DNA from 3 places in the Stenotrophomonas muris genome. Region 3 is predicted to be linked to each of the others. Evidence: predicted binding sites of a transcription regulator. Region 3 holds the regulator's gene; each other region holds the start of a gene.
The links. Region 3 encodes FliA, which starts transcription of late flagellar genes. Its sites were predicted from a motif close to TAAAGTTTNNCNNNCNNNGGCCGATAA; they were not measured.
Positions count from the first base shown of each region.

Region 1 (3,269 bases), 1.8 Mb from region 3:
GCGCCCCACTTCGTCGTTGCTGCGCGCAGGCAGGATGCTGTCCAGCTTGCCGGCGGCGACGTCACCGGCCACGCGCACCGCTTCGGCCAGCGGGCGGATCGCCAGGCGGCGCAGCAGTATGTAGACACCGGCGCTGAGGGTCAGCGCGGCGATCACGCCGACCAGCAGGGTCAGCCACAGCAGCTGGCGCGCTTCGGCCACGATCACCGCATGCGGCATCACCACGCCCAGCGCGAAGCGCTGCGGGGCATCGCCCACGCGCAGCGGCACATACACGCGCACGTTGCCGGCCGCATCGGGGCTGAAGGCCTCGAAGGGGCGGTCGGCGGCGATCTCGGCCAGCATGCTGCGGGTCAGTGCGTCGTTGCGAGGCTTGCCGATTTCGGCGGCATTGGCCGAGGCCAGCACCACGCCCTTCGGCGACAGCAGTTCGACGCGGCCGGCCCCCATCGGCTGCAGCGTGGCCAGGTGCTTCTGCAACGCTGCCAGCGAGAAGTCGACGGTGAACACACCGAGGAACCTGTCGTTCTCGATGATCGGCGTGCTCAGCGTACTCATCAGCACCTGCTGCCCGGCGATGTCATAGGCATACGGTTCGCTCACTTTCGGCAGCTTGTCGCGGCTGGGCACCATGTACCAGTCACCGGAACCGCTGGCGGTCTCGGTGTAATCGGTCATCACCGACTGCTGCGGCTTGCCCTCCTGCCAGGCCCAGTAGCTCATGTAGCGGCCGGTGGCATCGTGCGCCTCGGTGTTGACGAACTCGGCATCCTTGCCGTCGAAGGCATCGGGCTCCCACATGGTGCTCTTGCCCAGCCATTCGGGATGGGCGCGCAGCTGCTCGCCCAGCACCGCCGCCAGGCTGGCGCGGTCGGGCACGTCACCACGGGCGCGCTGGGCCAGCACGCCTTCAACCATGGCATCGTTGCTGGCAAAGGCGGTGCCCAGATCGGCCGCCACCTGGCGCGCCTCAGCGGTCGCCTCGCTGGTCATGGTCTGGCGCGAGGCGCTGATAAGGCTGGCGCTGGCCTGTCGGTAGATCAGGAACGCGGTCAGGCCGAAGCACAGCAGCGCGATCGCGGCGGTGCCCAGCATCAGCTTGTGGGCGATGCTGCCCGGGCGGCGGGCAGCGGCGGAACGGGAAGAAGGCATGGGAGGGTCCGCAAGGCAGTTCAGGACGACCGGCACCACGAAGGCACCGCGCAGGCGCGCGATCCGTCGCGCAGGCCACCGGCCGCCGGGCGGGCCCGGCGCTGGAAGCGCACCGGGTTAGCGGCCGCCCGCCAACGAGGTTGAGGCGACCGGCCTGCACATTCCTGAATCTGCTCAGGGTCGGGTCAGCCACCCGTCCGTCGCGATGGCCTCACTCGGCCACGCGGTCCTTGATCCACTGCGCGCGCGGCAGTACCTCGATGCTGCCGACGGCATACTGCTGCAGCACGTCGTCCGGCCCGAAGCACGGTTGCCAGCCCAGCTCACTGCGCAGGCGGGCACTGTCGTAGACACGGTCGATGCTCAATGGCAGCGGCCAGCCACGGCGTTCGAACTCGGCCAGCAGCTGCGGCGCGCGACGGGCCAGCACGCTGCGCGGGTGGGTGGCCAGTTCCAGGCAGTCCTCGCGCCGGAACGGCGTCGGTGCGCAGGCGAGATAGCGGGCGAATCGGGCGCCTTCGTCGAGCAGCAGTGCAGCGTGTGCGCTGGCCACATCGCGGGCGTCGATGCCGCGATGCAGGCGGAACATCGCCATGCGCTCGGGCGGTTCCGGGAAGCACCGGCCCATGCGCAGCACGCGAACGCTGAAGCCCGGCGTGGCGGCAGCTTCAGCCAGGGTCTCGGCCTGCAACTTGGTGCGGTGGTAGATCGTGCGCGGCAGCGGCTCGGTGTCTTCATCGATCCAACGGCAGCCACCGGCTACCACGGCATGGCCGTACAGCGCGGTGGTGCTGGTCAGCACGAAACGCCGTGCGCCGGCTTCGCGTGCGGCCTGCAGCAGGTGCGCGGTTGCCTCCACGTTGATCTGCTGGAATACCGCGTCCGGCACCAGGCCGACATGCGGAGCATGCAGGGCCGCGGTATGGATGACCGCGTCCACGCCCTGCACCGCACGCGTGACCGCCTGGCGATCGGTGACATCGGCAATGATGCGCGTGGTGGCGAACGGGCTGCGGTCCAGCCCCACCACTTCGTGGGCGGCCGCCAACGCACCGAAGATCGCGCGCCCGATGCGCCCGGAACTGCCGGTCAACAGAATCTTCATTGAGTCCATTCACTCGAAGCGCCCGGGAACTACCGGGATGCTTCGATTCTAGGCATGCATTCGCGCATCTGCGATAGGACAGCCATGCAATCGTGCGTTCATCTTGACGACTTCGCAGGCGCCAGCAGTTGCCGCGCGATGAACAGCGGATCGTCGCCGCCGGCCACATCAGGCCTCACGCCGGTGCCTTCCCAGTTGCCGCCGGTGCGCAGATTGATCGGTTGCCGGTCGGGAATGCTGATCTGATAGCCATCGGGCAGCAGCACAGGATCACCAAACATATGCGCGGCACCGCCACTGCGCGTGCCGACAATGCGCGCGCGGCCCAGGGCCTGCAGCGAATAGGCGACGAACTCGGCCGCCGAACCGGTACGCCGGTCGATCAGCACCACCAGCGGCTTCAGGTACACAGGCAGGCTGGCAGGCGGCAGCGGTACCGGCGTGCGCCGGCCACGCTGGTCCAGCTGCTGCACCGCGCCGATCTTCGCGTCCAGCAGCGTGCGCACCAGCAGGTCGGCACTTGCATCGTCGCCTCCCCCGTTCTGGCGCAGATCCAGCACCAGGCCATCGGTGTCGGCCAGCAGCGTGAAGGCCGCAGCGAACTTCGGCCGCGCCAGATCCAGCGGGTAAAAAGTACTCAACCGCAGGTAGCCAATGTTGCCTTCCAGCACCCGCACCTCGCGCACACCGGCACCATTGCTGCGGGCATCGGCACGCCAGGCCATCAACCAGTCGTCCTGGCCGGCAGCTGCGTCCACGCGCTCAACGTGGAAGTGGCCATCGAACATGTCCAGGTCCTGGTTCAGGCGTGCGCTGAACGCAGCAGGATCCGAACAGCTGTCCGCATACCGCTGCTGCGCCGACCAGCTGCGCAGGGCATCGGCGATGCGGGCGGCCTCCGCCTCGTCCAGGTACTGCGCCTGCACGGCGCTGGCGGCCGCCTGCAGCACCGCATCCTGCGCCGGGCAGGCCGTCGCCAGCAGCGCGCCGAGCATCCAGGAGACCGCCATCA
Region 1 covers NZ_CP199879.1:4,324,997-4,328,265, reverse strand. Annotated here, with positions in the region: gene ACUVWL_RS20080 (methyl-accepting chemotaxis protein) at 1-1,152, opposite strand, end outside; gene ACUVWL_RS20075 (NAD-dependent epimerase/dehydratase family protein) at 1,364-2,257, opposite strand; gene ACUVWL_RS20070 (S41 family peptidase) at 2,356-3,267, opposite strand.
Region 1: ACUVWL_RS20080 (methyl-accepting chemotaxis protein) is a predicted target of FliA. The motif match lies at 1,270-1,296, and genes of this name have one in related genera.

Region 2 (3,269 bases), 1.9 Mb from region 3:
TCGCGCTGGCGCGCGCCGGCCAGGCTGGCCAGCGCCGGATGCAGGCCCACGGCATCGCTGCCCACCAGATCTTCGGCCTCGCGCTCGAGTTGCTGCAGCAGTGCCGGATTGACGTAGGCCACCTGGCCCTCGGCATCGATCACCATCAGCCCGGTCTGCGCACTGTCCAATGCCTGCCGCACACGGGTGTTGCCGCGCGCCACGGCACGCTCGGTCTCGATGCGCGCGCGCAGGCGCTGCTGCATGTCGACCAGGCGCTGCGCCAGCTGGCCGATTTCATCGTTGGCGTTGTAGACGCGCAGGGTGGTGTCGAGTCGGTCGTCGGCGATGTCGCTGGCGAAACGCAGGGTGTCCTGGATCGGCTGGCGCACCGCACGCAGCACCAGCACCAGGCTGGTGATCAACACACCGGCGACCAGCAGCAGGGTCACCGCGAACAGCACGCTCATGGTGCGTGCGCCGGCCTGCTGGCGCGCCTGTGCCTTGGCCAGCGCCGCCACCTGGGCCTGCTGGAAGACGGCCAGCGCCGGCGCCACGCCGGCGGCGGTATCCAGCAGCGATTGCGCCTCTACATCCAGGCCCACGCGGGCGGCGGTATAGCCCAGCAATGCGGCCTGATAGGCCTCCATGCCGTTACGAAGGGCATCCTGCGCATCGGTCGGCAGGCCCACCAGTGCGAGATCGAACGGCAGCTTTTCTTCGCTCGCACGGTCGGCATGGGTGGAGTCGCCATCGAGCAGCAGCAGTGCCTCCTGGCGGCGCATCTTCTGCAGGGACAACGCCAACGAAGGCCGCTGCAACGCATCCACCTGCGCCTGCAGGGCGTCGGCGGCCTGCTGCAATTGCGCGGCGAGGCCGGCATCGCCACGACCCATCTCATCGACGCGTTCGAACAGGGCGGCCACACCCTGCGAGAACGCGCCGGCGGCTTCGGTCAGTGCCTGCAGCGCCTCGCGCCGGCCGGGATCCATCGGCATCGCGCGCAGCGCCTGAAGATCGGCCTGGAGCGCCTTCTGCGTCGCCAGCAGCTGCGCGCGGTCGGCATCGTCGAAAGTACGTGCATACTGGGTCTGCAGACGACGCGCCTCGGCCACCCGCGTGGCCACGCTCGCGGCCAGATCGCTGCCGTGCTGGTAGCTGGCCTGGCTGCGCGCCGCCTGCGTGCTGGCATGGCCGGTCCAGGCGTAGACGGCGGCGATCGCGATCAGGCCCAGCCCACAGACCCACAGGGTCGCCTTGAGCTTGCTGGCCACACTGAGCCGATGCGGCTGCAGCCACAGCAGCAGGCCGGGGGACGCCGAGCGCAGTGCGGCAAGCCGCATGCGCAGGGACCGGAGGTGGGGGACGACGGCCGACATGACAGGCTCCAGGCGGAAGGACGCACCTGTATCGGCGGGAAATGGCGCAACTTTAGGGCGCTCCTGGTTCACTCCCACCGATTGCTGGCGGACGCGGCCTTTGTACCCGGCACAGGCGACGGGGGGATGACACCCGCGCAATGCTTGACCTCAACCCCGGTTGGGAGAGCACAGTAGATCTCCCTCCCCCGCCCGGCGCGCGCATGACGACGCTCGATGTCCCCCGCTACCTGCAACGCCTGCAGCTGGATGCACCGCCACCGCTGACGCTGGCGGGCCTGACCCTGCTGCAGCAGCGCCACAACGCACTGCTTCCGTTCGAAACCCTCAGCTGCCTGCTGCGCGATGCAGTACCGATCGACCTGGACAGCGTGCAGCGCAAGCTGCTCGACGACCGTCGTGGCGGCTACTGCTTCGAACTCAACGGCGGCCTGCTGGCACTGCTGCAGGCGCTGGGCTTCGATGCACAGCCGTTGAGCGCGCGCGTGCTGCTGGCCGCCCAGGACGGCGAACTGACCGCACGCACCCACCTGCTGCTGCGCGTGCAGGTGGACGGCGATGACTGGCTGGTGGATGCCGGTTTCGGCAGCCTGACCCCGACCGTGCCGCTGCGGCTGCATGATCCGCAGCCGCAGGCCACGCCCCACGAGCGCTTCCTGTTGCAGCGCCTGCCCGGCGAGGGGGATTTCGTGCTGTCCGCCGAGTCCGGCGATGGCTGGCGGGCAATGTATCGCTTCGACCTGCACGCGCCGGCACCGATCGACAACGTCGTGGGCAACTGGTACGTGTGCACCCATCCCGATTCCAGTTTCCCCGGCCAGCTGCGCGCATCCCTGACCGGGCCGGACTGGCGACGCACCATCGGCAGTGGCAACTACACCGAGTACCGTCCCGGCCAGGCACCGGACAAGCGTCCGCTGCGCGATGTGGGCGACGTGCGCGAGGTGTTGCAGCAGCGCTTCGGCATGCAGCTGCCGGACGACCCACGGCTGGACCCGGCGATCAACGACTGGCTGCAGCGCTCACGCTCGGCCACGGTGTAGAGCCGGGCCGATGCTCGGATGAGCGTTGGCGGCTGGGTCAACAGCCGCCGAGCATGGGCTCGGCCCTACAGAACCACGCGCGCCTGCAGCGCAATGCGATTGCCTTCGCTGTCGGCGATCTCGGCCACGCGCCAGTCACCGGCATCGGCCGGGCCGAAGCGCAGCTCGGCCCCGGCCTGCAGCGCACGCTCGAGGCTGGCATCCAGGTCATCAACCCCGATGTAGATGCGCGCACCGTGGACGGAGGGCAGATAGTCGGCCCCCCGCACCAGCGCCATGCTGGCACCGGTGGCCTCATCGGCAAACGGCAGGTAGGCCATCCTGCAGTCGTGCAGCAGGATCGGTTCGTCCACCGCCACCTGCAGCCAGTGCTGGTAGAACGTGATGGCCCGGCCCAGGTCAGTGACCGGTATCTCGACGTGCAGGATGGGGTTCATGTCCGCAGGATAACCGGATGCTGACACTGCCTTGCAGGTCCGTACTGGCATGCTGGACCGCCCTTTCCCCGCGGAGTCCTGCATGTCCCTGGCCGATCATCGTGGTGCGCTGGCACCGCTGGGCTTCCTGCGCGTGGCCATCAACCTGGGCAATCCAGTACTGGCGCAGGGGGACGCGCGATCACCGCGCGGGCCGTCACTGGAACTGGCCACGGCATTGGCGCAGCGCATGGGCGTGCAGGCACGCTTCACCTGCCACGACGTTGCGGCCGCGGTGGTCGCTGCAGCCAGCAAGGATGCCTGGGACCTGGCCTTCCTGGCCATCGATCCGGCGCGCGCCGACCGCATCGCCTTCAGCGCCCCCTATGTGGAGATCGAAGGCACCTACCTGGTGCGCGAGGACAGCCCTGCGCAGCAGGTGGCCGACCTGG
Region 2 covers NZ_CP199879.1:4,226,000-4,229,268, reverse strand. Annotated here, with positions in the region: gene ACUVWL_RS19620 (methyl-accepting chemotaxis protein) at 1-1,358, opposite strand, end outside; gene ACUVWL_RS19615 (arylamine N-acetyltransferase family protein) at 1,562-2,401, shown strand; gene ACUVWL_RS19610 (VOC family protein) at 2,467-2,838, opposite strand; gene ACUVWL_RS19605 (transporter substrate-binding domain-containing protein) at 2,921-3,269, shown strand, end outside.
Region 2: ACUVWL_RS19620 (methyl-accepting chemotaxis protein) is a predicted target of FliA. The motif match lies at 1,387-1,413, and genes of this name have one in related genera.

Region 3 (3,269 bases):
GGGCTGATCTCGCGCAAGCTGCCGATCGCCCCGGTCGACCCGCTGGAAGAAGGCGGCGTGATCGCGCTGGTCGGCCCGACCGGCGCCGGCAAGACCACCACCATCGCCAAGCTGGCCTCGCGCTTCGCCGAGAAGCACGCCCCGCGTGACGTCGCCCTGGTCACCACCGACACCACCCGCATCGGCGCCCGTGAACAGCTGTATGGCTACGGCCGCCAGCTCGGCATCGCCGTGCACGAGGCCAACAGCGGCACCGACCTGGACCAGCTGCTGGAACGCTTGAAGGACTACAAGCTGGTGCTGATCGATACCGCCGGCCTGGGCCCGCGCGACCGTGCCCTGGCCGCCCAGCTGCAGTGGCTGCGCGCCGCGCGCCAGGTGCGCACCCTGCTGGTGCTGCCGGCCAACACCAGCTTCGGCGACATGGACGAGGTGGTGCGCCGCTTCGGTGCGGCCAACCTGCAGGGCCTGGTGCTGAGCAAGCTGGACGAGACCGGCCGCTTCGGCAACGCCCTGTCGGTGGCCGTGGACCACGTCCTGCCGATCACCTGGGTGACCGATGGCCAGGACGTCCCGGAGGACCTGCACCGGGCCAGTGCAGCCAATCTTGTACTTCGCCTTGAAGATTTGCGCCGAGCGGCCGATATGCCCTGCAACCCGGAGTTGAACCATGCCGTCGCGTGAGTACGCCAAGCTGACCAAGACCTTCCCGCTGTCGGCCACCCGCAGCGAGCCGCTCGGCCCTGTGCGCACCATCGCGGTGACCGGCGGCAAGGGCGGCGTGGGCAAGACGAATGTGTCCGCCAACCTGGCGGTGGCGCTGGCCGGCATGGGCAAGCGCACGCTGCTGCTGGACGCCGACCTCGGCCTGGCCAACATCGACGTGATCCTGGGCTTGAACCCCACCTTTACGCTGGCCGACCTGGTGGCCGGCCGCTGCTCGCTGGACGACGTCATCGTCGAAGGCCCGAACGGCGTGCTGGTGGTCCCGGCCGCTTCCGGCCGCCGGCACATGGCCGAGCTGGCCCCGGCCGAGCATGTCGGCCTGGTCAACGTGTTCTCCGAACTGGAACGCGAGCTGGACATCATGGTGGTCGATACCGCCGCCGGCATCACCGACGGCGTGCTGACCTTCTGCCAGGCCGCGCAGGACACCGTGGTGGTGGTCTGTGACGAACCAGCCTCGATCACCGACGCCTACGCACTGATCAAGGTGCTGTCGCGCGAGCGCGGCGTGGACCGCATCCAGGTGGTGGCCAACATGGTGCGCGACCCGAACGAGGGCCGTGTGCTGTACGAGAAGCTGACCCGCGTCTGCGAGAAGTTCCTCGCCGATGTCTCGCTGAACTACCTGGGCTGCGTGCCGCAGGATGACTGGCTGCGCCTGTCGGTGCAGCGCCAGCAGCCGGTGGTGAAGGCCTATCCATCCAGCCCGTCGGCGCTGGCGATCACCGAGATCGCACGCCGCACCGCGCGCTGGCAGGCACCGACCGAACCGCGCGGTGGCGTCGAGTTCTTCCTCGAACGCATCCTCAAGCAGCGTGGGGTGGCCGCATGAAAGGCGCCGCCCACCAGTACAGGGAAGTCCAGCGCTCGGCGGCCAACGAGGTCATCGCCCAGCATTCGGACCTGGTGCGACGCATCGCCCACCACCTGGCCGCGCGCCTGCCGGCCAGCGTCGAAGTCGATGATCTGATCCAGGCCGGCATGATGGGCCTGATCGAAGCCTCGCGCAGCTACGACGCCGACCAGGGCGCCTCGTTCGAGACCTATGCCTCGATCCGCATCCGCGGCTCGATGATCGACGAGATCCGCCGTGGCGACTGGGTGCCGCGCTCGGTGCACCGCCGTGCCCGTGATGCCGCCGCCACCATCCGCCGCCTGGAACAGAGCACGGGCCGTGCCGCCAGCGCCACCGAAGTGGCCGCCGCGATGGAGATGCCGCTGCCCGAATACCTGCGCCTGATGGAAGACGCCGCACGTGGCCAGGTGCTGAGCCTGGAGTCGCGCATCGAAGACCAGGGCGAACTGGATACTGTCGCCCAGGGCGGCCCGACTCCACAACAGGTGCTGGAGCGCGGCGAGTTCGGCCGTGAGCTGGGCAAGGCCATCGGCCACCTGCCCGAGCGCGAACAGCTGGTGCTCTCGCTGTACTACGAGCAGGAGCTGAACCTGAAGGAGATCGGCGCGGTGCTCGGCGTGAGCGAGTCGCGGGTCTGCCAGATCCATGGCCAGGCCGTGCTGCGCCTGCGCGGCCGCCTGAAGATTTTCGAGGCCGTCGACGCCGGCCTGGAAGAATGAACATCCCCGAGGCGACTGCCCCCGGCCGCCCGGAATGAACAACAAAGGAACTCTGCTTTGAACAAGAACATGCGCATCCTCATCGTCGACGACTTCTCGACCATGCGTCGAATCGTCAAGAACCTGCTGGGCGATCTGGGCTTCACCAACACCGCCGAAGCCGAGGACGGGCATGCCGCGCTGTCGCTGCTGCAGAGCCAGCCCTTCGATTTCGTCGTCACCGACTGGAACATGCCGGTGATGACCGGCATCGAACTGCTCAAGGCGATCCGTGCCGACGCCAAGCTGAAGACCCTGCCGGTGCTGATGGTCACCGCCGAAGCCAAGCGCGAGCAGATCATCGAAGCGGCCCAGAACGGCGTGAACGGCTACATCATCAAGCCGTTCACCGCGCAGACGCTGGAAGAGAAGCTGGGCAAGATCTTCGAACGCCTGGCGGCCAGCGCCTGATGGATACCACGGTCGACAAGAACGCCCTCGCCCTGCGCCTGCAGGAAGCCCTGGATGCCCTGGAGTCCGGTGACGAAGCCGCCTGGCGGCAACGCATCGACGGACTGGTCGCGCTGCGCACGCAGCCGATGATGAGTGGCCTCTCGCGGCTGGCCCGCGAGCTGGGGCAGGCCCTGGGCGAACTGCCGACCGTGCCCAGCGAGGCCGGCGAACTGGACGATGCGTGCGCACGTCTGGACCACGTGGTGGCGATGACCGAACAGGCTACCCACCGCACCCTGGACCTGGCCGAGGAATGCCGCAGCCTGACCGAGCAGCTGCGCGCCGAAGGCCTGCAGCCAGGCCAGGACGTGCAGCTCGAGCGCATCCGCCACAACCTGACCGAGATCGCCCTGACCCAGAGCTACCAGGACCTGACCGGGCAGATCATCCGTCGCGTGGTCGGCATCGTCCGCCGCGTGCATGAAGGCTTCGGCGCGCTCGGCCTGCCGCCGGAACAGCATCGCACCGACCCGGAA
Region 3 covers NZ_CP199879.1:1,597,759-1,601,027, forward strand. Annotated here, with positions in the region: gene flhF (flagellar biosynthesis protein FlhF) at 1-684, shown strand, start outside; gene ACUVWL_RS07265 (MinD/ParA family ATP-binding protein) at 671-1,558, shown strand; gene ACUVWL_RS07270 (RNA polymerase sigma factor FliA) at 1,555-2,301, shown strand; gene cheY (chemotaxis response regulator CheY) at 2,359-2,751, shown strand; gene ACUVWL_RS07280 (protein phosphatase CheZ) at 2,751-3,269, shown strand, end outside.